3 regions of the Streptomyces canus genome follow, and region 1 is predicted to be linked to each of the others. Evidence: riboswitches for the same ligand, from Rfam matches in the RefSeq annotation. Region 1 holds a riboswitch; each other region holds the start of a gene.
The links. Region 1 has a riboswitch for cyclic di-AMP ahead of OG841_RS27275 (transglycosylase family protein). Riboswitches for the same ligand answer to the same signal wherever they lie in the genome.
Positions count from the first base shown of each region.

Region 2: linked by a shared signal. The riboswitch ahead of OG841_RS13030 (M23 family metallopeptidase) and the one ahead of OG841_RS27275 (transglycosylase family protein) in region 1 are both predicted to bind cyclic di-AMP.
Region 3: linked by a shared signal. The riboswitch ahead of OG841_RS24745 (M23 family metallopeptidase) and the one ahead of OG841_RS27275 (transglycosylase family protein) in region 1 are both predicted to bind cyclic di-AMP.

Region 1 is NZ_CP107989.1:5,949,769-5,953,036, forward strand. It holds gene OG841_RS27265 (cytochrome P450 family protein) at 1-103, shown strand, start outside; gene OG841_RS27270 (transglycosylase family protein) at 296-1,276, shown strand; cyclic di-AMP (ydaO/yuaA leader) riboswitch at 1,483-1,650, shown strand; gene OG841_RS27275 (transglycosylase family protein) at 1,654-2,334, shown strand; gene eno (phosphopyruvate hydratase) at 2,626-3,268, shown strand, end outside.
Region 2 is NZ_CP107989.1:2,932,137-2,935,404, reverse strand. It holds gene OG841_RS13035 (M16 family metallopeptidase) at 1-1,347, shown strand, start outside; cyclic di-AMP (ydaO/yuaA leader) riboswitch at 1,539-1,705, shown strand; gene OG841_RS13030 (M23 family metallopeptidase) at 1,719-2,471, shown strand; gene OG841_RS13025 (GntR family transcriptional regulator) at 2,661-3,268, shown strand, end outside.
Region 3 is NZ_CP107989.1:5,418,859-5,422,126, reverse strand. It holds gene OG841_RS24750 (aldo/keto reductase) at 105-1,058, opposite strand; gene OG841_RS24745 (M23 family metallopeptidase) at 1,123-2,157, opposite strand; cyclic di-AMP (ydaO/yuaA leader) riboswitch at 2,169-2,326, opposite strand; gene OG841_RS24740 (PP2C family protein-serine/threonine phosphatase) at 2,551-3,268, opposite strand, start outside.

The DNA.
Region 1 (3,268 bases):
GGACCTGCAACTCGCGGTGGATTCAGCCGATTTGCGCTGGCGTGGGGGACTCATCATGCGTGGACTGCGCACTTTGCCCGTGGAGTTCACGCCCGTCCGGTAATCGACCGAGGGGTCCGGCCTATCCCCGCACGGGGCCTCGTAAACATGACGTGCCCTCAAGTCTGTGATCTTCACGTGATCTACGCGGCATTAACTTGTGACAAGTGATCGAATCCCTATACGTTCACGGACCAGCGCGGTGCCCTGCACCACCCGCCGCGCAGGTCCCTGCTCTCTCGGGAAAGGTCCCCCCATGCTCTCCGGGAACGGTCGTCACCGTCGCCCCCGTCAGGCTCCGGCTCTCCTCATTGCGGCCGGTGTGACGGGATCCGCCATCGCGATCCCACTGCTCGGGGCGACCGGAGCGAGCGCCGCCACCGGCACCACCTGGGACCGGGTCGCGGAATGCGAGAGCGGCGGCTCCTGGAGCGCGAACGACGGCAACGGCTACTACGGCGGCCTCCAGATGTCCCAGGAGAACTGGGAGAAGTACGGCGGCCTCGAATACGCCAAGACCGCGGATCTGGCCAGCCGCAACCAGCAGATAGCCGTGGCCGAGAAGCTTCTCGCGGACCAGGGCATCGCCGCGTGGCCGACCTGCGGTCTGCTCAACGGTCTCAGCAAGGACTCGAGCTCGGCCGATGTCGACACGGGTGTGGAGAGCGGGACGCCCTCGGCCTCCGCGTCCGGCTCGTCGGAATCATCCGGTTCGTCCGGTTCCTCCAACTCGTCGGGCTCCGGAGAGTCTTCCGGTCTGCTCGGCGCGCTGGACGGTTCGTCCACGACTCCCTCGCCGTCGGCCACCCCCTCCAGCGGTGACAAGGGTTCCGGCAAGTCGGACAAAAAGAACTCCTCGGGTTCCGAGGGTTCCGCCGCGGAAGGGGCGCAGTCTTCCGACAGCTCACCCGTGGTGAACCCAGAAGAGGACGAAGCGGACAAGTCGTGGCAGGAGGGCAGCTCTTCGGCCCTCGTGGACGTCGGCGCCCTCGGCTCCGGCAAGCACCGGGGTGGCAGCGCCGAGGAGAATGCGACGAAGAGCGCGGCCTCCTCCGCGGCCGGCCGCCACGCCGCCCGTACCTACACCGTCCAGGAGGGCGACTCCCTCGCCTCCATCGCCGACTCCCTTGGCCTCGACGGGGGATGGCGCGCCCTCTATGCCGAGAACAAGGACCGCATCGGGGCCGACCCGAGCAACATCGTCGCCGGTCAGACGCTCGACACAGGGGCTGAATAGGGCGGAAAAGCCCAGAAAAACAGCGGGAGTTCACGTCACACTTCGCACCGAATGTCCACTTTGGTGAAAGTGTGGGATGAGTCTCAGAAGCCCTGATCGTCTTTGAAATTCCGCCGAACGCGTGTCTACGGTCGTCACCGCTCGGCAACCCGAGCCCCGTCTGTCGCAACGCCGAATCCTGCCAGCGGCCGTACGGGAACAGTCGTCGCTTAACAGCGCCGTAGGCAGGAGCGGGGGACCCAAGGTAAGTGCCGGGCCCAGCAGTTGAGCTGGAACCGGCTTGGGGTTAAGCCGTGCACCGGGAGGTGCGCGGCCGGGCAACTCAACCGGCCCGAACCCGACAGCTCACCTCGTAGGCGTCGGTGAGGGGATCCACCATGCTGTTTTCCGGCAAGGGCAAGCACCGTCGTCCGTCCAAGGCCACTCGCGCCGCCGCGCTCGCCGGTGTCACCGGTGTCGCCATCGCCGCCCCGCTGATGGCGGCCGGCAACGCCTCCGCCGCCACCGCCTCCGAGTGGGACACCGTCGCCCAGTGCGAGTCCGGCGGCAACTGGTCCATCAACACCGGCAACGGCTACTACGGCGGTCTGCAGTTCTCGGCCTCCACCTGGGCCGCGTACGGCGGCACGCAGTACGCCGCGCAGGCCAACCAGGCCAGCAAGTCCCAGCAGATCGCCGTCGCCGAGAAGGTCCTCGCCTCGCAGGGCAAGGGTGCCTGGCCGGTCTGCGGCACCGGCCTGTCCAGCGCCACCTACAGCGGCGGCAGCAGCTCGTCCTCCTCCAACAGCTCCTCGAACACGAGCAGCCGTTCGACCGAGGAGCAGAGCGCCTCCCGTTCGACCGACCGTCCGGCGGCCAAGAAGACCGTCACCACCCCGACCGGCAAGAAGGTCAAGAAGGGCGACGGCGAGTACAAGGTCGTCAAGGGTGACACCCTCAGCTCGATCGCCGAGAAGCACAAGGTCAAGGGCGGCTGGCAGAAGCTGTTCAAGCTGAACAAGGACATCATCACCGACGCCGACTTCATCTACCCGGGCCAGCAGCTGCACCTCAAGTAAGGCCCAGCTGAACCACAGCGCCCTCACATCCGTGTCCTTCACGATGAAGGCCTCGTGAGGGTCCCCCCGTCCCCACGGGCTCCCCGCTCCGGTGCGTGTTCCCCCGTACGCACCGGGGCGGGGTTTTTTCATGCGCCGCCCCGGGCCGTCTTTGTTCAGTTCAGAAACAATTTACTTTCGGTTCTGTCCACGGGGCGGTCCACACGGTGGCCGATCCCCCGGAGCCGGTTAGGCTCGGTCTCGCAGAACCCACCGCGGTCCCGGCGGACCGTGTCAGACCCCAAGAAGGAGATGCTCGTGCCGTCCATCGACGTCGTCGTAGCCCGGGAAATCCTGGACTCCCGAGGCAACCCCACGGTCGAGGTCGAGGTCGGCCTCGACGACGGCAGCACGGGTCGTGCCGCCGTCCCGTCCGGCGCCTCCACGGGTGCCTTCGAGGCCATCGAGCTCCGCGACGGTGACCCCAACCGCTACCAGGGCAAGGGTGTCGAGAAGGCCGTCCTGGCCGTCATCGAGCAGATCGGCCCGGAGCTGGTCGGCTACGACGCCACCGAGCAGCGCCTGATCGACCAGGCGATGTTCGACCTGGACGCCACCGACAACAAGGGCTCGCTCGGCGCCAACGCCATCCTCGGCGTCTCCCTCGCCGTCGCCCACGCCGCCTCCGAGGCCAGCGACCTCCCGCTCTTCCGCTACCTGGGCGGCCCGAACGCGCACCTGCTGCCGGTGCCGATGATGAACATCCTGAACGGCGGCTCGCACGCCGACTCCAACGTGGACATCCAGGAGTTCATGATCGCCCCGATCGGCGCGGAGTCCTTCTCCGAGGCGCTGCGCTGGGGCACCGAGGTCTACCACACCCTCAAGAAGGTCCTGAAGAGCAAGGGTCTGTCCACCGGCCTCGGTGACGAGGGCGGCTTCGCGCCGAACCTGG
Region 2 (3,268 bases), 3.0 Mb from region 1:
GCGGGCGAGCCCAAGGTCTGGGCCTTCCCCGCCCCCGAGCGCGGGACGCTCGACAACGGCCTCACCCTCCTGCGCTGCCACCGCCCCGGCCAGCAGGTCGTCGCCGTCGAGGTGCTCCTGGACGCACCCCTGGACGCCGAGCCGACCGGCCTGGACGGCGTCGCCACGATCATGGCGCGCGCCTTCTCCGAAGGCACCGACAAGCACTCCGCCGAGGAGTTCGCCGCCGAGCTGGAGCGCTGCGGCGCCACCCTCGACGCGCACGCCGACCACCCGGGCGTCCGCCTCAGCCTCGAAGTGCCGGCCTCCCGCCTCGCCAAGGCGCTCGGTCTGCTGGCCGACGCCCTCAGGGCGCCCGCGTTCGCGGACAGCGAGGTCGAGCGGCTCGTCCGCAACCGCCTGGACGAGATCCCGCACGAGCTGGCCAACCCGTCCCGCCGCGCCGCCAAGGAGCTCTCCAGGGAGCTGTTCCCGGCCGACTCGCGCATGTCGCGCCCGCGCCAGGGCACCGAGGAGACGGTCGAGAACATCGACTCCGCGGCCGTGCGCGGCTTCTACGAGAAGCACGTGCGCCCCGCCACCGCGACCGCCGTGGTGGTCGGCGACCTCACCGGCATCGACCTTGACGCCCTGCTCGGCGACACCCTCGGTTCCTGGACCGGCTCCACGGGCCGGCCGCGGCCGGTGCCGCCGGTGACCGCCGACGACACCGGCCGGGTCGTCATCGTGGACCGCCCCGGCGCCGTCCAGACGCAGCTGCTGATCGGCCGCATCGGCGCCGATCGCCACGCACGCGTGTGGCCCGCGCAGGTGCTCGGCACGTACTGCCTCGGCGGCACCCTCACCTCCCGCCTGGACCGCGTCCTGCGCGAGGAGAAGGGCTACACCTACGGTGTGCGCTCGTTCGGTCAGGTCCTCAGGTCCGCCCCGGACGGTTCGGGCGCCGCGATGCTCGCCATCAGCGGCTCCGTCGACACCCCGAACACCCTTCCCGCCCTGGACGACCTGTGGAAGGTGCTGCGCACGCTCGCCGAAGGCGGTCTCACCGACGCCGAGCGCGATGTCGCCGTACAGAACCTCGTCGGTGTGGCGCCGCTCAAGTACGAGACCGCGGCGGCCGTGGCGAGCACGCTGGCCGACCAGGTCGAGCAGCACCTGCCGGACGACTACCAGGCGACTCTGTACCAGCAGCTCGCCGCGACCGGCACCGTCGAGGCCACCGCGGCCGTCGTGAACGCCTTCCCGGTGGACCGGCTGGTGACGGTCCTGGTCGGCGACGCGGCCGCCATCAAGGAGCCCGTCGAGGCCCTCGGTATCGGCGAAGTCAAGGTCGTCACGGCCGAGTAGAGGAATCCGACCTCGGGGGCCCTGGTGACGCATGCGTCACCAGGGCCCTCAGATGTCCGAATTGGGCAGGAGGTTGCCTGTCTGCCCTGTGGGATGCGCTACAAACGCCGTGATCCGTTTGGGGATTGAATGTGGCCCCGCTTAGCGTCCTCTGGGCTGTCCGTCAGGCACTGCGCCGCGCCCGCGGCACCGGACAGTCATCGCCGAGTCCCCGCATGGCGCGAGCCAGGGGAGCCGGGGACCCACATCACGTGTCCCTGGGGTGAATCGGACGCCCGCGCGAGCCGCGAGGGAGTCCGTAGGAGACCTTCCTGCTCCGAACCCGTCAGCTAACCCGGTAGGCGAGAAGGAAGGAAAGGACCAGCCACCACATGGCGTTCACCTGCGCCACCGGGAAGCACCGTCGTCCCAGCCGCATGAAGCGCACCACCGCCCGCGCGGCGGGCGTCGCGGCCCTCGCCACCACCGGCGTCATCGGCACCATCGCCGCCCCCGCACTCGCCGCCGACAACTCTGTCGAGCAGACCGGCCTCATGCCCGTCGTCAGCGTCGGCGACTCCCTCGCCGACCAGCTCGACGCCCAGGCCGCCGCCCAGGCGCAGGCCGCCGCGCAGAAGAAGGCGGCGGCGGAGGCCAAGAGGAAGGCCGAGGCCCGGGCCAAGGAGGAGCGCGAGGCCAAGGAGCGAGCCGCCCGTGCGGCCGAGCGCAAGCGCCTCAACAGCTTCGTCGTCCCGATCTCCGGCTCCTACATCTCGACCGGCTACAAGACCGGCGGCTCCCTGTGGTCGTCCGGCAGCCACACCGGTGTCGACTTCCACGCCGCGAGCGGCACCTCCGTCCACGCGGTCGGCCGCGGCACGGTCGTTGAGGCCGGCTGGGGCGGGTCGTACGGCAACGAGATCGTGATCAGGATGGCCGACGGCACGTACACCCAGTACGGCCACCTGTCGTCCATCGGCGTCTCGGTCGGCCAGTCGGTCACCCCGGGCCAGCAGATCGGAGTGTCCGGCGCGACCGGCAACGTCACCGGCCCGCACCTGCACTTCGAGGCGCGCACGACCGCCGAGTACGGCTCGGACATCGACCCCGTCGCCTACCTGCGCTCGCACGGTGTGAACGTCTGACGACCCACCGCGCGATCTCCGCGAGGCCCCGGCTCCCCCGAGCCGGGGTTTCGTCGTTTCCGCGGCCCCGTTGTCCAAAAAATATCCCCGGATTCCGGTCCGCCGTCGGAAATTCCCGTTCATTGCAATAGAGTCACTGAACACACGTCAATCGGCGACGTTTCACGGGGATTAAGACGGAGGTCGGACATGCGTATTCCGGCGCACTCGGTATGCACGGCGATCCGGGACGACATCGTCGCCGGTGTCTACGAGCGCGGCAGCCGGCTCACCGAGGAACTGCTCGCCCGCCGCTACGGCGTCTCCCGTGTCCCGGTCCGGGAAGCCCTGCGCACGCTGGAGGCCGAGGGCTTCGTGGTGACGCGGCGGCACGCGGGCGCGTGCGTGGCCGAACCGACCGAGCAGGAGGGTTCCGACCTCCTGGAGATGCGGATGCTCCTCGAGCCGCTCGGCGCCTCCCGGGCCGCCCAGCGCCGCACCGAGGCCCATCTGAAGGTGCTGCGCGGCCTGGTCAGGCTGGGCCAGGAGCGGGCCAGGCGGGGCAACAGCGAGGATCTGCGCTCCCTGGGGGGCTGGTTCCACGAGACGCTCGCCCAGGCCTCCGGAAGTCCCGCGCTGACCTCGATGCTGACCCAGCTGCGGCACAAGATCGCCTGGATGTACGTCGTGGACGCGCCGGCCAACCCCGCGGAGTCCTGGGCCGAGCACGGCGCGATCGTGGACGCGGTGGCCCGCGGGGACGGGGAGCGCGCGCGGGCGATCACGGCGCTGCACACCGAGCGCTCGGGCGCGGTGCA
Region 3 (3,268 bases), 530 kb from region 1:
CAGCAGGAACCGTGGGCGCCCTGCTCGCCCCGGCCACTCCGCCGGGCGGACCGCGACGCCGGATGCTCAGCGCCCGGCACCGCCGGTCGGCGCCTGCGCCCGCGTCAGGCCGACGCCTCCGTCAGGCGAGCCGCCTCCTCCTCCGTCAGTACCAACTCCGCCACCCCCAGCAGCGCCGGGAGCTGTGCCACCGTACGCGCGGAAGCGATCGGGGCCGCTACCGTCGGCCGGGACGCGAGCCAGGCGAGGGCGACCGTGGCGACCGGGACGCGGTGGGACTCGGCGATGTCGTCCAGGGCCGCGAGGACCTTCCGGCCGCGTTCGGTCTCCAGGTGCTTGCCGGCGCCCGCCGCGGCCCGCGGGCTGTCGACGGTCGCGCCGGGACGGTACTTGCCGGTGAGGAACCCGGAGGCGAGGGCGTAGTACGGGACGGCGGCGAGGCCCTCGCGCGCGGCCACGGCCTGTAGCTCGCCCTCGTACGTGTCACGGGAGACCAGGTTGTACTGGGGCTGCAGGGCGACATAGCGCGCCAGGCCCTCGCGGTCCGAGAAGGCAAGGGACTCCGCGAGACGCGCGGCGGAGATGTTGGAGGCGCCGATCGCCCGCACCTTGCCCGCCTTCACCAGTTCGTCCAGCGCGCCGATGATCTCCTCGACCGGCACTTCGGTCTTGTCGAAGTGGGTGTAGTAGAGGTCGATGTGGTCGGTGCCCAGGCGCTGCAGCGAGGCGTCGGCGGCGGCCTTGATGTTGGTGGCGGTCAGGCCGGGGAAGTCGGGGTGCTGGCTGACCTTCGTGGCGATGACGAAGTCGTCGCGGTTGCCCCGCGCCGCCAGCCAGTTGCCGATGACCGTCTCGGACTCGCCACCGGAATTGCCGTCGACCCAGTGCGAGTACGAGTCGGCCGTGTCGACGAAGTTGCCGCCCGCGGCGGCGTACGCGTCGAGGACGGCGAAGGACTGGGACTCGTCGGCCGTCCAGCCGAACACGTTGCCGCCGAGGGAGAGCGGGAAGACCTCGAGGTCGGAGGAGCCGAGCTTGCGAAGCGAAGAAGTAGTCATGTCCTACGTCAACGCAAGCACCGGAGGCCGACCTTCCGCAACGGCCGCAAAATCACCGTAAACCTCAGGGGTTGAGACCCTTGCCGCGCAGCCACGTCATCGGGTCGATCCCGTCGGCCGAGCCGCCCGGGTGGACCTCCAGGTGCAGGTGCGCGCCGGTCACGTTGCCCGTGGCGCCCACGCGGCCGATGACGTCACCGGTGCCGACCTTCTGGCCGACGCTGACGCTGATCGAGGACTGGTGGCAGAACCACAGCTCGGTGCCGTCGTCGAGGGTCAGGATCGTGCGGTAACCGTAGGAACCGGCCCAGCCGGCCTCGGTGATGGTGCCGCTGTGGATGGCCTTGATGAGCGTGCCCGTGGGCGCGGCGAAGTCGAGGCCCGTGTGGTAGCCGGAGGACCACAGGGAGCCGGCCTGACCGAAGGTGCCGGTGATGGTGTACGACGAGGTCGGCAGCGTGTACTGCTTGGCGAGCTCGGCGAGGCGCGCGGCCTCGGCCTTCTTCGCGGCCTCCTCCTCCGCCTTCTTCTTCGCGGCGGCGGCCTTCTCCTGAGCGTCCTTCTCCGCCTTGGCGGCGGCCGCGTCGGCTTCCTTCTCGGCGGCGGCGGCGACGGCCTGGGCGGCCTTGGTGTCGATCTGGTCCTGCTGCCGCTCGGCCTGGGCCAGGATGCGCGAGCGCAACGCCTCACCGGCGTCCGAGGTGCCCTTGGCGGTGTCGGCGGTGGTGGCGCCGACGCTGCTGAAGGCGCTCGTGTCGTCCGCGGCGGAGCCGGAGTCGTCCGAGATGAGCGAACCCACGGAGGGCAGGTCGGGGATGGAGATGGAGACCGGCGGCTTGCCGGTGTTGGCGCTGGCCATCCCGCCCGCGCTGACGGCGGCTATGACACCGACACCCAGAACGGTGGAGCTGCGGGCGAATCCCCCGCCACGCTGCTTGGCGACGCGGTGCCGGCCACGTACGGCGGGGAGGGTCTCCGCAGTGGGGTTCCACTCCCCCAGTGGGGCCTCGTCATCGGCGCGGTAGCCGCCGTACACAAGTGTGTCGGTACTGCGCTGACCGGGCTCGAACGGAGCCTCAGGGGCAGGCGGGTTCGCCACGTGGGCGCACTCCTTTCCTTCCTTCTCGCCTACCGGGTTAGCTGACGGGTTCGGAGCAGGAAGGTCTCCTACGCGCGTATACCCGCCGTGCTGCCACGGCGGAGTACGAGCGATTCACCCCAAGTTGGTGGTTCCCCGGTTCCCTTGCGGAATTCGGCGCGTGAGCACGGAGCCGTCTCTTGTGACGGCTGGGACGACCGCGCTGCGTTATCGAACGTTAATAGACCCGGGGGCCCGATTCCAAGCTGTTCCGCTTGATCATTAACGAAATCCCGCAGGACTTACGGCCCATGAACGGTGAAAAACGGGCGAGTTGACCTCGCCTCAGGCAACCCACAGGTTTTGACTGCACGTCAGTGGTTATGCGGAGGGCGCTCACCCGCTCACCCCACGTCACAAAGGCCGTCGTACGGCGAGCAGCGCCAGGTCGTCGGTGAGGAAGCCCCCGGAATGCCGACGCGCCTCCCCCACGAGGGCGGCGAGCAGTGCGCCGGGCTCCAGCAAGGCCCGGCCGGCCAGCCGCGCCTCGGGGTCGTAGAACCGACCGTGCCGGTCCCGCGCCTCGGACAGTCCGTCCGTATACAGCAGCAGTGTGGCCCCACCGGGAAAGCCGTGCTCCTCGCCCCGGTCGGGCCAGGTGCCGAGGTCGCCCATGCCGAGCGGCAGCGCGGGGTCCTGGGCGGGCAGCGCGCGCACCCCGCCGTCCGTGTGCAGCAACAGGGGCGGCGGGTGCCCGCGGTTGACGATCCGTACGACCCCGTCGTCGTGCGGGAGTTCGGCGAGGACGGCCGTGGTGAACCCCTCGAAGACCTCGACGCTTTCCCGCCGCGTCGCCTCCCGCGCCAGCGCCCGCTCCAGCCGCCGGGCGACGGCCTCCAGCGTGGTCTCCTGCTCGGCGGCCTCCCGGAACGCCCCGATGACGATCGCGACGGCCGCCACCGCACCCATCCCCTTGCCGCGCACGTCCCCGACGATCATCCGTACGCCGTGCGGGCTGTCCTGCACGGCGTACAGGTCACCGCCGATGAACGCGTCCGCCTGGGCCGCCTCGTAGCGCACCGCGATGTCGAACCCGCCGATCCGCCCGGGGGGCCCGGGCAGCACCGCCCGC